One region of the Candidatus Thalassolituus haligoni genome, then DNA from elsewhere that is predicted to be linked to it. Evidence: riboswitches for the same ligand, from Rfam matches in the RefSeq annotation. Region 1 holds a riboswitch; the other holds the start of a gene.
The links. Region 1 has a riboswitch for thiamine pyrophosphate ahead of SOJ49_RS19075 (TonB-dependent receptor). Riboswitches for the same ligand answer to the same signal wherever they lie in the genome.
Positions count from the first base shown of each region.

Region 1 (9,845 bases):
TCAGGCCCATTCGCCCGATCAATAATCCAGTAGCTGTCATCCGGGCTGCGATAACGCACTCGCGGTGCCAGTCCAGCCTGCGCGGCCCGTTGCTGAATGCGGAATTCGGCCTCTCGGCGAATATCCAGAGTCTCACTGTTGGTGGCACTGGCACGCACCACGTACTTGCCGGAATCCAGCGTCAGCGACCAACTGCGATTGGTCAGCCCGCCTTCAAGCGCGGCCATACGATGCGGCCCAGGCGGGTGCTCACACAGACCCCAGCTTTGCCAGTCTGCCAGCATGCGCTGACATTCTTGCCCTAACGATTGTTGTGCCCGCCGCCGAAACAACACGATCAGGCCTGCTGCCAGTCGGATGACTCAAGGCTATCGGTCTGCCGGGCACAGTGGGCACGATAGTCGCGCTGCCAGAGAAACCAGCCAGCCACAGCCAGCACAACATAAATCGCCATCAATAGGGCGGTCAGATACAGCTCACGGTCGATGTACAAAAAGATAGCCACGGCATCAATCACGATCCAGTAGAGCCAGTTTTCCAGTACCTTGCGGGTTACCATCCAGGTGGTAATCACCGCGCCCCAGGTGGTAAAGGAATCCAGATACGGCATCACCGCAGTGGTATTTCCATGCAGCAAGGTGCCGCTAATCAGCGTCAGCAGTGCAATGGCCACCAGCGTCAACAGATGCTGTTTTAGCCCCCAGCGCTGTATTGGCAATTCTTGTTCACTCTCGTCAGCGGAACCATGACTGCCGTTGCCCTGTTGCCAGGCCCACCAGCCATACACGGCCATCACCAGGTAATAGACGTTTAATGCCGATTCCATCAGCAGGCTGACATCCCAGAACAACCAGCTGAAAATCGCGGTACTGCCAAAAGCGGCATACCAGCACCCATTACTCTGGCGCATGGCCAGCACCAGGTAGACGACACCCAGTACCACGGCGATCACTTCGGGGATACTTTGTGCAACAAACGCACTGACAACACTACTGAGTATTTCGTCCATCAGGACACCTCGCTATTGATACCGAATCGTCTTCAGCCGTGTGGCTTGAGCGCCGGATCCAGGTTCACGCCGGGAATCATCTTGTAGACAAAAATGGCTTTGCCATAGGTTGCGAACGAGTGTTTCATTTCGGTAGCGATGGTGTTCATGACCAGATCGTACTCACCAAATATCTGAGTGCTCATGGTGTTGCACACCACGGTCAGGCCTGCGGTGCCTTGCAGGCGTTCGATAAACATCTTGATGGCCGGGATGTAGTCATCGGCCAAGGGGTATGCGCTGATATCAACTGAGAGTTCCATAACCTGCTCCTGGAGTTAGAGTTAGCTTCAGACCAGTCACCAGTGGCCGGTCTGAACGGGGTTTGATCAAAAGTAGAATTTACCTTCCACGCCGATTAAACGCGGGTCACCGTACTGCACCCAGCGTTCGTTGGCGTAGCCGTCACGGGGGTCGTTGCCGAAGTGGAAACCACGCACCTCCTGATCCACATCCGTCAGGTTGCGACCGTACAACGCCAGTTGATAGTTGCTGCCGTCGTAGGCCACGCGGGCATGCCACATAACGTAGGCTCTGGATTCTTCATAGTGGCTGTCGGAAAAGTAGAAGCTGTCCTTGGCTTCGTTTTCCAGCACCAGCGTCAGGCCGTTACCTACGGCATACGTCAGGCTGTTGGCAAAGCTGTAGGCCGGGGCCTGGGCTTGCTCACGACCGTTCATGCTGAAGTTGCCATCGGCGGTGTCGTACTGGTAGTCGATAAATTTGGTTTGCAGCCAGCCGCCACTGAACATCCAGTTCAGCTGTTCTGTCAGTGCCCATTCGGTTTCCAGTTCCAGCCCGTAGTTCTGACCCTCGGCGGCATTAGCCAGATAATCCTGAAAGGTAAAGCCTTGACCCGCGCCATTGGAAACGGCATAGGAGCTCTTGACCTGCTGGTTTTTGCGCTGAATAAAAAACGCCGCCACACGGGTTTGCAGGGCATCATTCAGCAAGCTGGATTTCAGCCCCGCTTCCAGCGCGTTGTTGAATTCGGTATCGAAGGTGCGGTTGTCTTCGCTGATGTCCGGGTCGGTATTCACCCCACCCGCCTTGTAGCCTCGTGCCAATGAGGCATAAACCAGCTGGTTATCATTGAGCAGATACTCCAGTGCAATCTTGCCACCCCACAAGTCTTCCGTGCGGTCGTTGGCAATGGCGTTGCTGTCGTCGTAGTCCGTATGCCACTGTTCGCGGCGCAGGCCTGTGGTAACGGTCAGGTCATTGCTGGCCTGCACCGATAATTCACCGTAGACAGCCTTGGACTCTGTATTCAGGTCGCTATAGAAGGTGTCGGCATTCCAGGTATAGAAGCGTGTCATATCTTCTGCACGGGTCATGGAATACACACCGACTGCCCAGTCGGTGGAGTCTGCAAACAAACGACCGGCGGCGGTCGACGTCAACCGCACGTCCAGCTCGCGACGGCGATACTCACGCAAGTACTGGTCGGTCGAGCTATAGCCCCAGGCACCCTCCTGATTGGCCAGACAGGTGCCCGGCGTAACACAGGTTCCCGTGGAATCGTCGTATTCACCGTACGCCCAGTCTTCATCAAAGCCGTAGTCGGTTTTGCTGTTGCTGCCGGAAGCGTGTACCCGCAAGTCGAAGGCAGCAGATACTTCCGATGTCCAGGTCAGCGCGGCCGCGTGGGTGTTTTGTTTGTCCTGACCAGGATAGTTGGAATAGGTGGTGCGGGTGTTGTCGAGCGAGAAGCCGTCATAGCCATTGTCAACGTCGATATACAACCCGGTGAAGGCCAGCGTGTTACGCTCGTCCAGCTCCAGGTTACCTTTCAGGCGCAGCAGTTGTTCATCAATATTATTGGTGTCGTCCCGGCCGGAATAGGCGTTGTGGATATAGCCATCGGAGCGGTTCTGATGCGCAGACAAGCGCATGTTCAGGCCTGGCCCTACTTCGCCAGATACCACCACACCCAGAGCCTTGGTGTTGTAGTTTCCCAGCTTGCCCGACACCATGCCTTCAAAGTCTGCGGTCGGATCATTACTTTCGATATTGATCATGCCCGCCAGCGCATTGGCACCAAAGCGGGTGCCTTGTGGGCCACGCAGCACTTCGACTTGCTGCACATCAAACAAACCCGCGCCACCGCCCAGTCCGGTCATATCGATGCCATCCACCCGCAACCCCACCGACGGGTTCACCGGATCGATAAACTGGGAGCGCTCACCAATACCGCGAATCTGGAAATAACGACCACGGGAAGCGCCGGAAGAGAAGTTCACGTTCGGAGCCAGCGCCAGCAGGCTTTCCAGATGATCGGCGGAACGCTGTTCGATGGCGGCCGCACCGACCACGGTAGTGGCTTCTGCAATGGACTGCACATCGGTCTGACGAAAGTCAGCCGTCACGATCACTTCTTCGGTTGGCACCTGACTGGCACTGTCGGCATGCGCTGGTATGGCAACTGCCATCGTCAACACGGCCAAAGATAACGGAGTTTTGCGGAATGACATCTGGGTCTGTCCTCTTAAATAATGCAAAAAGGAGACCCGGCTTGGTGTACAGGATATTGCGTAGGTCGCTGATCAGATCAGCAACAAGAAGACTGTCGATATGCTGGTGAATAACCCGAGGCACTCGCCCATTCCTACGCCGGTACTAACCGGATCAGGTTCTAGGAGTTTATGCCGACTGGCAATTCTCAGACTCTTGGAGCCACCCCCTGGGACTTGGCCATTATACGTATATTCAGCCGGATACCAATCACGAGACCGGGTTTCATCCTGCATTCCCAACTCTTTTGCTTGAAATACGCCGTAATTGCCTCAATCTTGTGGTCATATAGCGAGTTCAATCTTTGCGCCCAACTCATTCCACAGGAGGAATATCATGTTGCGCATCATCCTGTTTCTGGCCACCAACCTGGCCGTGATTCTGGTTGCCAGTATCACCCTGTCGATCCTCGGGGTCGGTAGCTACGTTACACAGCAAGGGCTGGATTTCGGCAACCTGCTGGTGTTCTGTCTGGTCTTTGGTATGGCCGGTTCACTGGTGTCCTTGCTGATTTCCAAATGGATGGCCAAACGCAGCATGAATGTTCAGGTGATCGACTCACCGCATAACTCTGGCGAGCAATGGCTGGTCAGCACAGTGCAGGAACTGGCAGAAAAAGCCGGTATCGGCATGCCGGAAGTCGGTATTTTTGCCTCTCATCAGCCCAACGCCTTTGCCACCGGCTGGAACCGTAACAATGCGCTGGTGGCGGTATCAACCGGTCTGCTACAGCGGATGAGCAAAGATGAAGTCAAAGCCGTACTGGGCCACGAAATCGGCCACGTCGCCAACGGCGATATGGTCACGCTGGCGCTGATACAGGGGGTAATCAACGCCTTTGTGATGTTCTTCGCCCGTATCATCGGTAACTTTGTCGACAAGGCGATTCTGAAAAATGAGGACGGCCCTGGCATCGGCTTTTTTATTGCTACCTTTGTATCAGAAATTATCCTCGGTTTTCTGGCTTCGTTTATCGTCGCCTGGTTCAGCCGTCGTCGTGAATATCGCGCCGATATCGCCGGGGCCGAACTGGTCAGCCCGCTCTCGATGATCAATGCTTTGGCTCGATTACAAGAAAGCTATGACCAACCGTCCGAATTGAATGGCGAACTGGTGGCGTTTGGTATTGGTGGCGAAGGCAAGTTGTCAGCGCTGGCCGCCTCTCACCCACCACTGGGTGATCGCATCCAGGCCCTGCGCCAGCGTTACGGTGTCTGATAGCCAATAGCCGCCATAAAAAAACCGCCACTCTTGCGAGTTGGCGGTTTTTTTATTACCCAAAAATCAGTCGACTGATCAGATGTCAGCGATAGACTTCAGCGGATAGTTGGCAGGCAGTGGGCCAGCAGCAGCACCGCTATCGATCGCGGACTGTGCCACCGCAAGAGACACAACACCCAGCAGGCGAGTATCAACCGCCTTTGGAATAATGTACTCACGGCCAAAAGACAGCGACTCCAGACCGTAGGCATCCAGAACTTCCTGGGTAACCGGCTCTTTCGCCAGACCAGCCAACGCCTTGGCTGCAGCCAGTTTCATTTCTTCGTTGATACGCTTGGCACGGACGTCCAGAGCACCACGGAAAATGAACGGGAAGCCCAGTACGTTGTTTACCTGGTTCGGGTAGTCAGAACGACCGGTTGCCATGATGGCATCAGGACGTGCTTCCGCCACGATTTCCGGCATGATTTCCGGAGTTGGGTTAGCACAGGCAAAGATGATCGGGTTGGCCGCCATCGCCTTGATCTGTTCGCCAGTCACCATATTAGGGCCAGACAGACCCAGGAAAATATCAGCGCCGTCCAGTGCATCATCCACAGTACGCTTGTCGGTTTCGACAGCGAACATGGCCTTGTACTGGTTCAGGTCATCACGACCGCTGTGGATCACACCTTTACGGTCACACATAAAGATGTTTTCAGGCTTCATGCCCGCCAGGATCATCAGCTTGGAGCATGAAATCGCAGCGGCACCGGCACCCAACACGCACATTTTGGCGTCTTCGATTTTCTTGCCGACAACTTCCAGTGCGTTCATGGCACCAGCAACCGTGACGATTGCTGTACCGTGCTGGTCATCGTGGAATACCGGAATATCACATTGCTCGATCAGGGTGCGTTCAATTTCGAAACACTCTGGTGCCTTGATGTCTTCCAGATTGATACCACCAAAGGTGATTGCAATACGGCGTACAGTATCGATGAAGGCTTGTGGGCTCTCGCTTTCCACTTCCAGATCGATAGAATCAACACCGGCGAAACGCTTGAACAACAAGGACTTGCCTTCCATAACCGGCTTGGATGCCAACGGCCCCAGATTGCCCAGTCCCAGAATAGCGGTACCGTCTGTAATCACGGCGACCAGGTTGCCCTTGGCGGTATATTTATAAGCGTTTTCTGGATCGGCAGCGATTTCTTTGACCGGCTCAGCCACACCAGGGCTATACGCCAGCGACAAATCGCGAGAAGTTGCGGCAGGCTTGGTCAGTTCGACACTGATCTTGCCGGGCTTGGGAAATTGATGATAATCCAGAGCTGCTTGCTTGAGATCTTCTGACATAGTGCTCATCCAGTCGTTTTTTGTATTGTAAATATCCCTGGGCTCGACGCGTAACGCTATTGCCTGACAAGACAACATCCGCGAAAGGGGCGTCTTTAATAGCAAAAAGCCTGAGGTTTTTCCACTATATCCTTGAAATAGGCCCAGCGGCTGCAGTTCTTTTGCGTTGATTTTATCTGTCCTGACATGCAGCAATTTCAGACCAATGCATTCAGACAAAAGTTGTAGGGATATTGACCCTCGGCAATTGCAGAACCACACGCAAGCCCGGATAAACATTCTCAGCAATCACGTTGCCACCGTGCAGCTCCACAACCCGCCTGACTAACGCCAGCCCTAACCCATAGCCCATATCACCAGCAGCAGGGCTGCGAGCGTGATCGACCTGGGTAAAAGGAGAAAAGATGCGCTCCAGCATGTCATCGGGAACTCCCGGCCCCTGGTCTGAGACCGAAATATCCACCCGCTGGTCAACCTCCATCACACGAATCGTCAAGCGCCCGGCGTCCGGGGAATAACGGATGGCGTTACGCAGCAGATTATCGACAGCCCGTTCGATCAGCACCCAGTCCCAACAGCACTGCTGCGGTGCCCCGGCATAGTCTCGACGCACGACAATGTATCGGGCTGCCAGCTCCAGCTCGGCATCCTGTAACCAGATATCCAGCTGTTGGCAGGGACTCCGTGTTTCCAGCTGTAATTGCCCGGAACTCAGTTGTGATAAACGAGCCAGATCGAGGATCTGACTGATCAGGTTCTCCACCTGGAAGGCAGCCCGCTCAATCCGGTTGTGTTCTGCGGCAACCACCCCCTGCTGATCTTTTTTACGGGCGATACCCAGCGCTATCTGCAGACGGGTCAGTGGTGAACGCAGCTCATGGGAGACGTCATGCAACAGTTGACGATGGCTGTGCAACAAACCTTGGGTTGCACCGGCCATACTCGCGACCTCCGCCACCAGCACCCCGATTTCATCCTTGCGGCTGATATCTGCAGCAAGCGCGGTCACATCAAAGTTACCCTCGGCCATTTGCCGCACTACCCGCTGCAAACGGCGCATCGGCAAGGTCAGGTTCCATACCAGTAAAAAACACAGCAGCGTCACTACCACCACAATGACCAGCGGTACGACCCAGCGGCGATTATCGTCCAGAAAATTTTCCCAGGCCTGGCGAGACACGCCAATATAAAGATAACCACCACTTTGTACCGGCCCAAGCATCAGCCAGCCATCGTTCTGGCCATACAGTGATACTCCCAGATCACCGGCGCGGTCGGCAAACTCTTCAAGGTCATGAGGTAATTCATCCACCCGATCGACGGGGACCGATACCAGATTCCAGCCCGGTTGCAGCTCACGCCAGAGCATCCGTCCCTCGGCGACAATCGGCGGTTGACGTTCCATCAGGCTCAACAGCAAACGGGAATCGGCCAGATCCGCCGTCCTCATAAAGTCATTATCGACCCAGTCACTGGTGGTCACCGCCAGCCCCATGGCGAGGAAAATGACCAGCCAGAACCAGACAAACACCTTGAAATACAGTGAGCGATACCAGCTTACCCGAGTGACAGCGGGGTATCTGGCCATGGCTCAGGATTTCACCAGCAAATAGCCACGACTGCGCACCGTCTTGATCCAGTCATTGCCGTCCTCACGGCGGCCGAGTTTTTTACGCAAGTTGCTGACGTGCATATCAATCGAACGGTCGTAAGCCATCAACGAACGCCCCAGTGCTGACATTGACAAGGTATCCTTACTGACCAGCTCGCCCGCGTGTTCCATCATGCATTGCAGCACACCAAACTCGGCACCGGTCAGCACCAGGTTTTCGCCATCCAGACAGACGCCACGATCACTCGGTGTTAATACCAGAGTACCGACCTGAATCGCGCCTTCTGCAGCCGTCGTGGTGCTGTCGCCCGTCATGTCGATACGACGGAACAGTGCCCTTATACGAGCCACCAACTCATGGTGATGGTAGGGCTTGGCAATGTAGTCGTCTGCGCCATGCTCCAGACCCAGCACCCGATCAACACTTTCTCCCCGCGCCGTCAGCATAATCACTGGCACCTGCGACTCGGCACGAATACGGCGCAAGACCTCAAACCCATTAATTTTGGGCAGCATAACGTCCAGTAATATCAGGTCGTAGTGACCTTTCAACGCCTGCTCCAGACCGCTTTCTCCATCATGCACGGGGGTTAGTTCAAATCCTTCCAGCGCCAGGTATTCCTGCAGTAGTTCGCCCAGTTCGGTATCGTCGTCGATCAGCAATATTGATTTCATTCGGTTCCTCCCGTTCTCAGTCTAGATAGTCCATGGATTGCGCTCTAACGGGTTTACGGTTTTTTGCAACAGGTGTTGGATCTTGACAGAGCCAACATCAACAACACTCAGTGATCCAGCAAGGTCGCCATCCAGCGGGTTTGTGGGCGGGTTTCCAGTGCAATCTTGACGACCATGGTCAGGGGAATCGACAGCAGCATCCCGACTGGCCCCAGCACCCACCCCCAAAAGACCAACGACAGAAACACCACCAGGGTCGACAATCCCAGCGTCCGGCCCATCATGCGCGGCTCCAGTACATTACCAAACAGCGTATTCACCACCACATAGGTAATAGCCGTCACCAATGCAGAACCGGGCCCCAGCTGAATCAAGGCAATCAGCACCGCCGGAACCGCCGCAATAATAGAGCCGATATTGGGAATATAATTCAGCAAGAAGGCGACCAACGCCCATACCGGCGCATAATCCACACCAATGACCCACAGCACCAGACCAATACTGACGCCAGTTCCCAGACTCATCAGAGTCTTGATTGCCAGGTAGCGCTGTACCAGATCACTGAAGCGCTCAAAATGGGCAAACGCGCTGGTTTGCTCACCAAAAGCACGCTTCAGTTTTTCCGGCATACCCGATGCTTCCAGCAAGATAAACACCACGGTAAATAAAATCAGAAAGGCATTGGTCAAGACACCGCCAAGACCATTAAACACACTGGCGACCATACTCATGACAACGCCAGGATCCACGTATTCACGTAGCAGGTTGGCAGGCACCTCAACGCCCTGAGCATTCAGCCAGGTCACAACCCCTTGCATCAGATTTTGCAATTTTGTTTCGTACAGCGGTATGTCCTGATAAAACGCGTTCACCGTGCCACCAAGAAACAGCGTCAACCCGGAACCAATAATCAGAAACCCCAGCATCATCATCAAGACCGCCAGCACATCCGGGATACCACGGCGCGAGAGCCAATGCATGATCGGCGCACTGAGCACCGCAATAAAAACGGCCAGCAGAAAGGGCACCATCATATCGGCAGCGCTGCGGACACCGGCGATAACAATAATGGCCGCCGCCAGTGTCACTAACAAATTGCTGGTCACATGGCTATTGGTCGACATAAATCCTTCCCTGAACGTCTATGGAGGCTAAATACCGCCAACTTACACCAGCCAGCGCCAGGACGCATCCATCCTGATACGGCTGTGCGACGGGCTTGGCAACCACTTGAGATTTCTGTATTATCTGCGGCTGTTTTGCGGAAGTGGCGAAATTGGTAGACGCACTGGATTTAGGTTCCAGCGCCGCAAGGTGTGAGAGTTCGAGTCTCTCCTTCCGCACCATCTTGTTTCAGATCTCCAGACCCTGATATTTTTCCCACTTTTTTGGAAGTGTGGAAAATCAGCGCTTCAAGCGCTCTTGTTACGGTCATTG
Region 1 covers NZ_CP139482.1:4,212,571-4,222,415, forward strand. Annotated here, with positions in the region: gene SOJ49_RS19060 (phosphotransferase) at 1-335, opposite strand, end outside; gene pnuC (nicotinamide riboside transporter PnuC) at 338-1,009, opposite strand; gene SOJ49_RS19070 (hypothetical protein) at 1,042-1,311, opposite strand; gene SOJ49_RS19075 (TonB-dependent receptor) at 1,378-3,522, opposite strand; TPP riboswitch at 3,637-3,742, opposite strand; gene htpX (protease HtpX) at 3,899-4,780, shown strand; gene SOJ49_RS19085 (malic enzyme-like NAD(P)-binding protein) at 4,859-6,121, opposite strand; gene SOJ49_RS19090 (ATP-binding protein) at 6,333-7,709, opposite strand; gene SOJ49_RS19095 (response regulator) at 7,713-8,408, opposite strand; gene SOJ49_RS19100 (AI-2E family transporter) at 8,516-9,532, opposite strand; tRNA gene SOJ49_RS19105 (tRNA-Leu) at 9,670-9,754, shown strand.

Region 2 (9,845 bases), 2.1 Mb from region 1:
CAGCATGGAAGCCAGTTTGTTTCATGCGGATATTCTTGGTCATCCCGAGGAAGCCAATATGCAGCGGGCACTGAATGAGCTGGAATACTTCGCCCGCGATATCCGCATATTCGGTATTTATCCATCACACGCTTATCGTGACCAGTTGTTTGCAGGTCAACGCTAAGTAGTTCATGGCGCAACCGAGGCCCGGCGCGGAAAGTCCGGGCTGATTTCCAGTATCAGTGCTTGTAACGGTCGGAGTAGCAAGGATCCGTTGCGAAAGAGCGGGGCGTCCAGCTGGCTGTTGGCGAGACACTGATCAATCGCATGGCGATGTAGGTTAATTGGCTGTGCCTGGCTGGAAAAATTCAGCAGTATCAGCAAGCGCTGCTGATCGCAGCGCTCATAGGCCAGTACCTCGTCGGGGCTACCGATGAGTTTGAGCTTGCCCTTGTGTAAGGCCGGGGTGCGTTTGCGCAGCCACACGAGCTGCCGATACCAGCTGAGCAAGCTGCTGGGGTTGTGGCTCTGATCGGCGACGGTCACTCCTTCCGAACGGGTTTCTGGCAGCCAGCTGGTGACGTTGGAAAAGACGTTGGGCGAGTCCCACATCATGGGACGTCGACAGCCATCGCGGCCAGGGTGCAAGGGCCAATAACGCTTGCCAACCGGGTCTTGTAATTGGCGTCGGGAAACCGCTTGCTCCGGCATGCCGATTTCTTCACCGTAATAAAGAAACGGCGTACCGCGCAGCGTTAACAGCATGGCAGCCAGCAAGCGCGCCCGATCAAGGGTTTGTTCATGGGTGGCGTAACGGCTGATATGGCGTTTGACGTCATGATTGCTGAGGGTGTAGTTCGGCCAGTTCTCGTGGCCGAGCAAATCGATCCATTTACGAATCACACTTCTGAAGGCGGCTGCCGAAAAAGGAGCGCGCAAAAATTCCAGGTTAAACGCCAGATGTAATTCATCCCCGTTACCGCAATAGCTGGCGGGCAGGCTGGCGTTATCGGAATCGGCGATGAAAATCTCTCCCACCATCATACGGTTTGGATACTGATCAACCCACTGACGCATCTGTTTGAGCAGGGTATGCATTTCTGGTTGGTCACGGTCATGGATATGTCTCTGACGGTCGTAAGGGCGGGCTGGTTTGAACCAATCAGTGGGGTTGTTTTTGAGATCGATCGCCTTGTAAAACAGATTGACCACATCAAGGCGAAAGCCGTCTACACCACGTGCCAGCCAAAATTCCATGACCTCCCGGATCGCTTGCTGAACCTGCGGATTACGCCAGTTCAAATCGGGTTGTTGCGGCAGAAAGGAGTGGTAGTACCAGGCTTTACGGCCTGGGTGCCAGCTCCAGCCGGAACCGCCAAAACAGGCTTGCCAGTTATTCGGGCGGGTGTTTTCCTCATGCCAGAGATACCAGTCGGCTTTGTCTGAACCGGGTTGGCTGCTGTCGATAAACCAGGGGTGCTGATCGGAGGTATGGTTCGCCACCAGATCAAGAATAATACGAATATCGCGCTGGTGGGCCTGTTGCAGCAGCTGATCAAAATCGTCGAGGGTGCCAAATATCGGGTCAATATCCCGATAGTCAGTGATGTCGTAGCCGAAATCGGCCATCGGTGAGGGATGAATGGGGGACAACCAGATGGCATCGATGCCGAGTGAATTGCTGGTGCCATCGTTAAGATAGTCGAGCCGGTCGATCAGGCCTTGCAGATCGCCAATGCCATCGTTATTGGAGTCCTGAAAACTGCGTGGATAGATTTGGTAAACGACTCCATGTTGCCACCAGTTCATTCCGTTGCTCCCATCGTGAAAACCTGAAGGTAGATTCCTGCCATGACAGCGGTGTGACGGCAGCCGTTCTAGCGGGCAGAGTGAGAGAAGGGTCGAATAATTTCTCTATATCACTCGTTAGTTACCGCCATCATGACTGCTATGTCGAGCGGCGAGCAATAGACCCTTTATTCTGTGGATGGTTTTTCATAAACCTGAATAACATGATCCGGGTCGGAGTGCTCGGCAGGAATGACACTTTTGGCAGCGTCAAACCAGTGGGTGACGGTGGCAAATCCTGGCCAGGCTCGGGCAATTCCGGCGTGAAGGTTGACACTGCTGTGATTGCTAATTTGTCTTGCTAACATTTTGCGTACCCGTTCGGCAAAAAAACGGACGTCGCCCTCATCGCTGGCAGGTAATAATACGGCCAGATGCTGGTCATCAATGCGGGTCGCCAGGTCGGTTTGCCGTAACGTTTTCGTCAGTATCTGAGCAAGGTCCTGGCGTTGTTGTGGGGTGGTTGTGCCAGCCGGGTGCCGCAGCAGGGCAATGCAACTGGGGGTTCCGGTGCGCTGGCTGCGCGATAATTCCCGTTCAGCTTCGTTGTTCCAGGCATCGTGCTTGAGCAATCCGGTATCTGGATCAATCCGGGTCAGTTTGGTTAACTCGGCCCTGAGACGATGAGACTCTTCATTACCGAGTGCGGTATCGGTAACGTCATAAATAATCACACAGATATGGTCGATACTGCGGTTCACCGATTCCAGCGGGATAATGCTGGTGTTCTGGTACATGAAGGTGGCGCGCCCGGTAATAGGACGGTAGTTCTTGAAATGAAACAGGTAGGGGCGTTGCTCCCAGATGGTAAAGGTGCGGGTTTTTAATTGAAAAACCGGCTCTGCTTTTTGGCGAAACCATTGCTCGGGAATATCCGGAAACAGGCTGAACAGGTTCTTGTCCTTGGCCAGCTGGGGGCTGATGCCACTGTGGCTTTCCATAAAGCCGTTCCAGAGGCGAATCTTGTACTGCTGATCCAGCACCACCAGACCCACATCGATGTTTTGCAGGATATCCATCAGCCAATGAATATCGCCCATCTCAATATTGCCATTGCTCATAGTTAATCCAGCAGATAGTCGATTTTCTGATTAAGGCGTACGACTGAGTCTTCGGTGAACAGCAGCAGCAGATCGCAGTCGATATTGACGGCTTCCATGGTGTAGTGAATTTCAATTGCCAGCGTTCGACGCCAGTTCTGATGGCTGATCTTGAGAATGTCACTGACGTTGCAATGTTGCCCGAGGATCACCGGATGTCCCTGATTAAAGTGAATTTCGAGTTGCTCGCCAATGCCCTGAATACAGGCACCGATCAGGATGGAGCTGACATCCATCAACAACTCCAACTGGGCTTGATGATTCGGCTCACCTTGATAACGTGTCAGCCTGGCGAGGTCAGAAAAACTGGTGTCGTTAAACAGCAGCAGAGCTTCACCGGCGATGCCCGAGCCGATAAACCCCTGGCATACTGCAGAAATAGCGTCGTCGTCGCGGGCTCCTTCGATGGCCATGCGCAGGTCACTGATTTCTATCAGGTTGACCTTGGGAATAGGAAGTACCACATAGGAATCCAGCAGCCGTGCCAAGCGATCGGCCGCCTGGCCCATCGCGACGTTGGTCAGCTCCTGGTAACAGTCACGTTGATCGTCGGTCAGTGATACGAGTGTCGGAGGAGTATTCATATCAGGTCCGGGTCATAATGCCGTATTCGGTCAGTACGGCGGTGGCTTTGGCGGCGTCGATCGGTTTTTTGACAAAGGCCATGGCGCCGAGGGCCATTACGCGTTGCTGGGCATCAGGCTGAATGTCGCCGGATACCACAATCACCATAGCTGGCAGGTCTTCCTTGCGGATCGCCTCCAATACGCCATAGCCGTCGAGGTTTGGCATGGTCAGATCAAGAAAGACTACTTCACCCTTGCCTTCGCGGATGGCTTTCAGTCCCTCGGCACCGTCACTGGCAAAGTGAACATCCACTTCCCAGTCGGGAGGAATCGCACGGGCCATTTGCTTGCGGGCAAAACTGGAGTCGTCACAGATCAGTATATGGGTGGCCATAGAGTCAGGTCGTCAGTTGGCGGAATGGGAATAATAGTTTTAAGTAATAGTCGCCATCTGGCCATTGGGCAAATCGGCATGCTGCACGGGACCCCGGTGAGACGTACGATGTTACGCCAGCAAATGGCAACCGGACGGCGCTTGCGCGAAAACACAGCTTGGGTATGATTCCAAAAAGTTAATTATAAAAATCACGAGTGAATTATGGGCAACAATGAAACTCCCGAGCCAATTTCCGATCTCGAACGCTGTGAACGTGCGACACGTTTTATCTCGGTGCTGCGGCATTGCCAGGTATTGGGGATCTCGCTGGTCTCCGCAGATGCGGATGGCCTGGTGATGAAGTTGCCGTATGCGCCGGAGCTGATTGGTAACCCGGTCACGGGTGCCTTGCATGGCGGCAGTCTGACCACTCTGATGGATACCGCGTGCGGCACGGCGGTGGTAAACGCCTTACCCGGCTTTGAGTTGTGTCCCACGCTGGATTTACGGGTCGACTACATGCGCTCTGCCCGTAGCGGTCAGAATCTGTTGGCTTATGCCAGTATTCAGCGGGTTACGTCTACCGTCGTGTTTGCTGATTGCCGGGTAATACAGGAAAACGACGGTGAATTAATTGCCAAATGTTGCGCTACTTTTATGCGCCTGACGCATCTGCAGCCCGCCAGTACCTTGGCCAGTGGAGTTCGTGGAGGTAGCCTGTGACGGCCTTGTCTGTTTTACAGTTTGCCGATGTTGTCCAGCGTGCCCGGATACAGGGTGACTATCAGGCCTTGATGTCCAGCATTCCTTATGCCGGTGTTATTGGTGCCGAAGTGAGTCTGCAAGAGGGGGAATTATTGTTCCGACTGCCGCAAAATCCGGACAATATCGGTAACCCGTTATTACCTGCGATCCATGGCGGCGTCATCGGTGGTTTTATGGAACTGGCGGCCTCGATTCAGGTGCTGGTTCGGTCAGAACCGATGGGATTACCCAAAATGATCGACTTCTCGCTGGATTATCTGCGCGCCGGACGTGATCAGGATACCTTTGTGGATTGCCAGATCTGGCGTCAGGGTGCCCGTGTCGCCAATGTCGCTATCACCGCCTGGCAGAATGACCGTCAACAGCCGATTGCCACTGCCCGTGCGCATTTTCTGCTCAGTTCGTCTTTTGGCAATGAAGGCTTGTCGGCGCAATAAATAGCGTTTAACCTGCTTGAGCAAACATTCTGTCGGGGTGCCTCACTGGAGGCTGAGATCGCAATTGCGGATCCCGTTGAACCTGATCTGGTTAGTGCCAGCGTAGGGAACAGAGAAGTCACGTAATGTTGGCCTGCGGATATTCTTGTCCTCGTCGGTGCAAGGCAATCAGCCAATCACTGGCTGAGCGGGTCGGACGCCAGGTTACGTGATCGGCAATTTCCCGCCTCTTTTCTTTCTTGTACTGCTTGCCCGCCTGATCCTTTCCCTTTTCAGAGAGGTATCAAGTATGGCTTCCGCCAATAATAATTCGACTGACATCGCATCCAGCACGGGGTCACCACTGACTCAGGCCCAGCTTGATCGTTTGAGTTACCCCGCATCCAGCAAGGTCTATATCACCGGTTCCCGCGCAGATATTAAGGTGGGGGTTCGTGAAATCGAACTGACGCCAACCCAGTTGACCAATGGTGAAACCGAGCATAATCCGCCGGTGCGGGTATACGACATGTCCGGCCCTTACAGCGACCCGGCGTTTACTCTCGATCTTACCCATGGCCTGCCTGCGTTGCGTCAAGGCTGGATCGAAGAGCGTGCAGATAGCCAAGCACTGCACCAGCCCAGTTCCCATTTCAGCCAGACCCGCGAAGTTGATTTACGTTATGAACCATGGCGGATGAAGGTTGAGCGCAAGCCACGTTGTGCCCTGCCAGGAAAAAACATCACTCAGCTGCATTATGCCCGTATGGGCATTATTACTCCGGAAATGGAATATATCGCCATTCGTGAAAATCTGGGGCTGACTGAGCCGTCGTTAGAAGAGGCGGTGCGGCAGCAACATCCGGGGCACAGTTGGGGAGCCAGTATTCCTGCTGCCATTACCCCGGAGTTTGTGCGTTCTGAAGTGGCCCGTGGTCGCGCCGTGATCCCGAATAATATCAATCATCCAGAAAGTGAACCGATGATTATCGGGCGCAATTTCCGCACCAAGGTAAACGCCAATATTGGCAACTCGGCCATCACCTCCTCGATTGCCGACGAAGTAGAAAAACTGGTCTGGGCAACCCACTGGGGAGCCGACACCATTATGGATTTGTCGACCGGGCAAAATATTCATGAAACCCGCGAGTGGATTTTACGCAACTCGCCGGTGCCGGTCGGAACGGTGCCGTTATATCAGGCGTTAGAGAAGTGTGGCGGCGTGGCTGAAGACCTGACCTGGGAGTTGTTCCGCGACACGTTGATCGAACAAGCCGAGCAGGGCGTGGACTATTTCACCATTCATGCCGGGGTGCGACTGGCGCATATTCCGCTGACCGCCAAACGGGTGACGGGGATCGTCAGCCGGGGCGGCTCCATTATGGCGAAATGGTGCCTGGCGCATCACCAGGAAAGTTTCCTCTACAGTCATTTCGAAGACATCTGCGAGATCATGAAAGCCTACGATGTCTGCTTTTCTCTGGGGGATGGTTTACGTCCCGGCTCAATCGCCGACGCTAACGATGCCGCCCAGTTTGCCGAATTACGGACTCTGGGTGAGTTGACTCAAATTGCCTGGAAGCACGACGTCCAGACTTTTATTGAGGGGCCGGGTCATGTGCCGATGCATATGATCAAAGAGAACATGGACGAGCAGTTGAAGCACTGTCAGGAAGCGCCGTTTTATACCCTGGGGCCACTGACCACCGATATTGCACCGGGTTACGACCATATAACCTCCGGTATTGGTGCTGCCATGATTGGCTGGTATGGCTGCGCCATGCTGTGTTACGTCACGCCAAAAGAGCATCTTGGCTTACCCAACAAGGAGGATGTCAAACAGGGAATGATGGCCTATCGCATTGCCGCCCATGCGGCAGATCTGGCCAAGGGTCATCCCGGTGCTCAGCTCCATGACAATGCGATGTCCAAAGCGCGGTTTGAATTTCGTTGGCAGGATCAGTTTAACCTGGCGCTGGATCCGGAAACCGCCCGCGCTTATCACGATGAGACAATGCCAAAAGAAGGCCATAAAGTGGCGCATTTTTGCTCCATGTGTGGCCCAAAATTCTGCTCCATGAAAATCTCCCAGGAAGTACGGGACGCCGCCGCAGCCGATGAGGCGCAGCAGGCGATGGCAGAAAAAGCCAGGGAGTTCCGTCAGCAGGGCAGCGAAATCTACCACCCGGCAAGCAAGGGGGAGGCGTTGGACAATGCATAATGGGGCCAGGGCAGGTTTGCTGGCGTCACTGACCTCCAGCGACGAAATATGTATTGCCGGTGCCGGGTTGATGGGTAGCCTGATTGGCTGGCGGCTGGCCCGTCAGGGCTATCGTGTTTGTCTGTTTGAGGCCGACGCTGTTGAGTCGTCGTCAGCAATGACGTCTCATACGACGGCGGTTCATTCTGCAGCGGCTTATACGGCAGCGGCGATGGTCGCACCGTTCAGCGAATTGCCGCTGTGCAGCCCGGCTGTCTTTCGTATGGGCAAGCAGTCGTTAGCATTGTGGCCAAAGCTGCTGCAGGATCTGGCGGCTGATACCGGGGCAAGGATAGACTTTCGTGCTGATGGCACGCTGATGGTCGCGCACCCAGCGGATAACGGGTTGCTGGACGAAATGGAACGGTGTTTTACGCGCCATAATATCGGCGTAAAACAGGGTATTGTCTGGCAAAATCGTCAGCAAATAGCCGCACTGGAGCCCTTGTTGGCGGAGCAATTTCAGCGTGGTATCTGGCTGAAGCCGGAAGGGCATCTGGAAAATCGGCGACTGTTGGCTTTGTTGCACCAGGCCATTGTCGCTATGGGTGGGCAAATTCGCGCTAACAGCCCGGTGAGTTACGATGCCTCTGACCCTGTGTGTGGCTGGAGAGTTAACCAGCAACGCCACCCTGCGACCTTGTGGATTGACTGTTGTGGTGTCGGTGCCCGTCCCTGGCGTCCGCAGTTGCGTGGCGTCAGAGGCGAAGTGATCTGGATTGAAGCGCCGGACGTGGTTATTCAGCGGCCAGTGCGGTTGCTGCATCCCAAATATCACCTGTATCTGGTGCCTCGGGAGCAGGGCCGCTACATCCTTGGCGCCACCGAAATAGAAACACAAGATCGCTCACCGGTCAGTGTCCGTTCCGCACTGGAAATGCTCAGTGCCTTATATGCCTTGTCACCGGCGCTGGCGGAAGCGCGGGTTCTGGAACTGTCGACCAATCTGCGTCCGGCATTGAGTCACCATGAACCTGAAATTACCGCTACCGCAGGGAATCTGGCCATTAACGGCCTGTATCGCCATGGTTTTCTGTTGTCCCCGGCGTTGCTGGGCAGCTTGCAGCAAGAGTATCAATTACCGCTGGGTCTGGCGCTGCCATCGCAATCTGATGCTGGGCATGTGGCCTGGACGACAGCTCACCCGGAGGTCTGCTGATGCAAGTGTGTCTGAACGGTGACTGGCTTGAGGTGGCGGTATCACGACTGGACGAGCTGTTGCGGCAGCAGGGATTTGGCCCTGCGGCTGACGGCAATTTTGTGGTCGCGGTTGAACAGTGCTTGATCCAGCCAGCTCAATATCATGAGCTGGAACTGGCCGATGGCATGCGTATTGATGTGTTGGGCGCAATGACAGGAGGTTGAATCATGACAGCGCGAACAGAAGCAGAAGGACAAACAGTGGCATTGGCCGGGGAAAATATTGCCGGGCGATTGTGGTTGGGCAGCTCCCTGTATCCGTCTCCAGATGTAATGGCACAGGCGATCAGGTCTGCCAGTCCCGGTTTTGTGACCGTGGCTTTACGCCGCCAGACGGCACGCAATATTGAAGACAATGGCCACTGGGCGTTGCTACAGGAGGCGGTAGCGACAACCAAAGCACGTTTGCTACCGAACACCGCCGGGTGTTTTTCCGCCAAGGAAGCCATTTTGATGGCCAATTTGGCCCGTGAGTTATTTGCGACCTCATGGATCAAGCTGGAAGTGATGGGCGATGACTACAGCCTCCAGCCGGATCCGTTTGAGTTGCTGGACGCGGCGCGGGAACTGGTGAGTCAGGGTTTTAAGGTCTTGCCCTATTGCACCGAGGATCTGGTGTTGTGTCAGCGTTTGCTGGACGCCGGTTGTGTCGGCGTCATGCCCTGGGGAGCACCGATTGGCAGTGGCTGTGGTTTGCAAAACCTGGAAGGTCTGAAACGCTTGCGCCAGCGCTTGCCACAAGCATTCATGGTGATTGATGCCGGGCTGGGCAAACCCTCCCAGGCAATGCAGGCGATGGAGCTGGGGTTTGATGCGGTGTTGCTGAATACCGCTGTCGCCAAGGCGGAGCAACCCGTCGCCATGGCCGCTGCCTTTGCTGCAGCGGTGCAGGGTGGGCGTATGGCCTATGACGCCGGTTTGATGGCAGAACGGCCACAGGCCAGCCCGTCAACACCACCGGTTGGTCTGCCGTTTTGGCACCAGCCAGAGCCTGCCGTGCCGCACACTACGTTATCCAGGGAGGTAAACGAGTCATGAAAATGCTTTTTTCGGCGGGTGACTGCGATGCGCCAGCAGAACCCCTTGAACGTGCCAGAATCTGGTCACTCACTGCGTCCGATTGTTCGGCTGGCGCTGGTATGCAAGCGGATGTGGCGGTGGCGCAGGCCATGGGCGTGGATTGCGCCACACTGGTCATTGCGATGACCGCGCAAAGCAGTCTGGGAGTTCGGGCTATTGAGCCGATTACGCTGTCAATGCTGGATGCCCAATGGACAGCATTGCTGGATGATGGCTGGCCACAGGCGGTGCGGTTGGGCTGGATACCGCCCG
Region 2 covers NZ_CP139482.1:1,891,763-1,901,607, forward strand. Annotated here, with positions in the region: gene SOJ49_RS08455 (prephenate dehydratase) at 1-166, shown strand, start outside; gene SOJ49_RS08460 (alpha-amylase family glycosyl hydrolase) at 172-1,791, opposite strand; gene SOJ49_RS08465 (diguanylate cyclase domain-containing protein) at 1,959-2,891, opposite strand; gene SOJ49_RS08470 (histidine kinase) at 2,894-3,514, opposite strand; gene SOJ49_RS08475 (response regulator) at 3,516-3,890, opposite strand; gene SOJ49_RS08480 (PaaI family thioesterase) at 4,095-4,595, shown strand; gene SOJ49_RS08485 (PaaI family thioesterase) at 4,592-5,074, shown strand; TPP riboswitch at 5,098-5,200, shown strand; gene thiC (phosphomethylpyrimidine synthase ThiC) at 5,364-7,274, shown strand; gene SOJ49_RS08495 (FAD-dependent oxidoreductase) at 7,267-8,472, shown strand; gene SOJ49_RS08500 (MoaD/ThiS family protein) at 8,472-8,678, shown strand; gene SOJ49_RS08505 (thiazole synthase) at 8,682-9,551, shown strand; gene SOJ49_RS08510 (thiamine phosphate synthase) at 9,548-9,845, shown strand, end outside.
Region 2: another riboswitch for thiamine pyrophosphate. It lies ahead of thiC (phosphomethylpyrimidine synthase ThiC); the one in region 1 lies ahead of SOJ49_RS19075 (TonB-dependent receptor).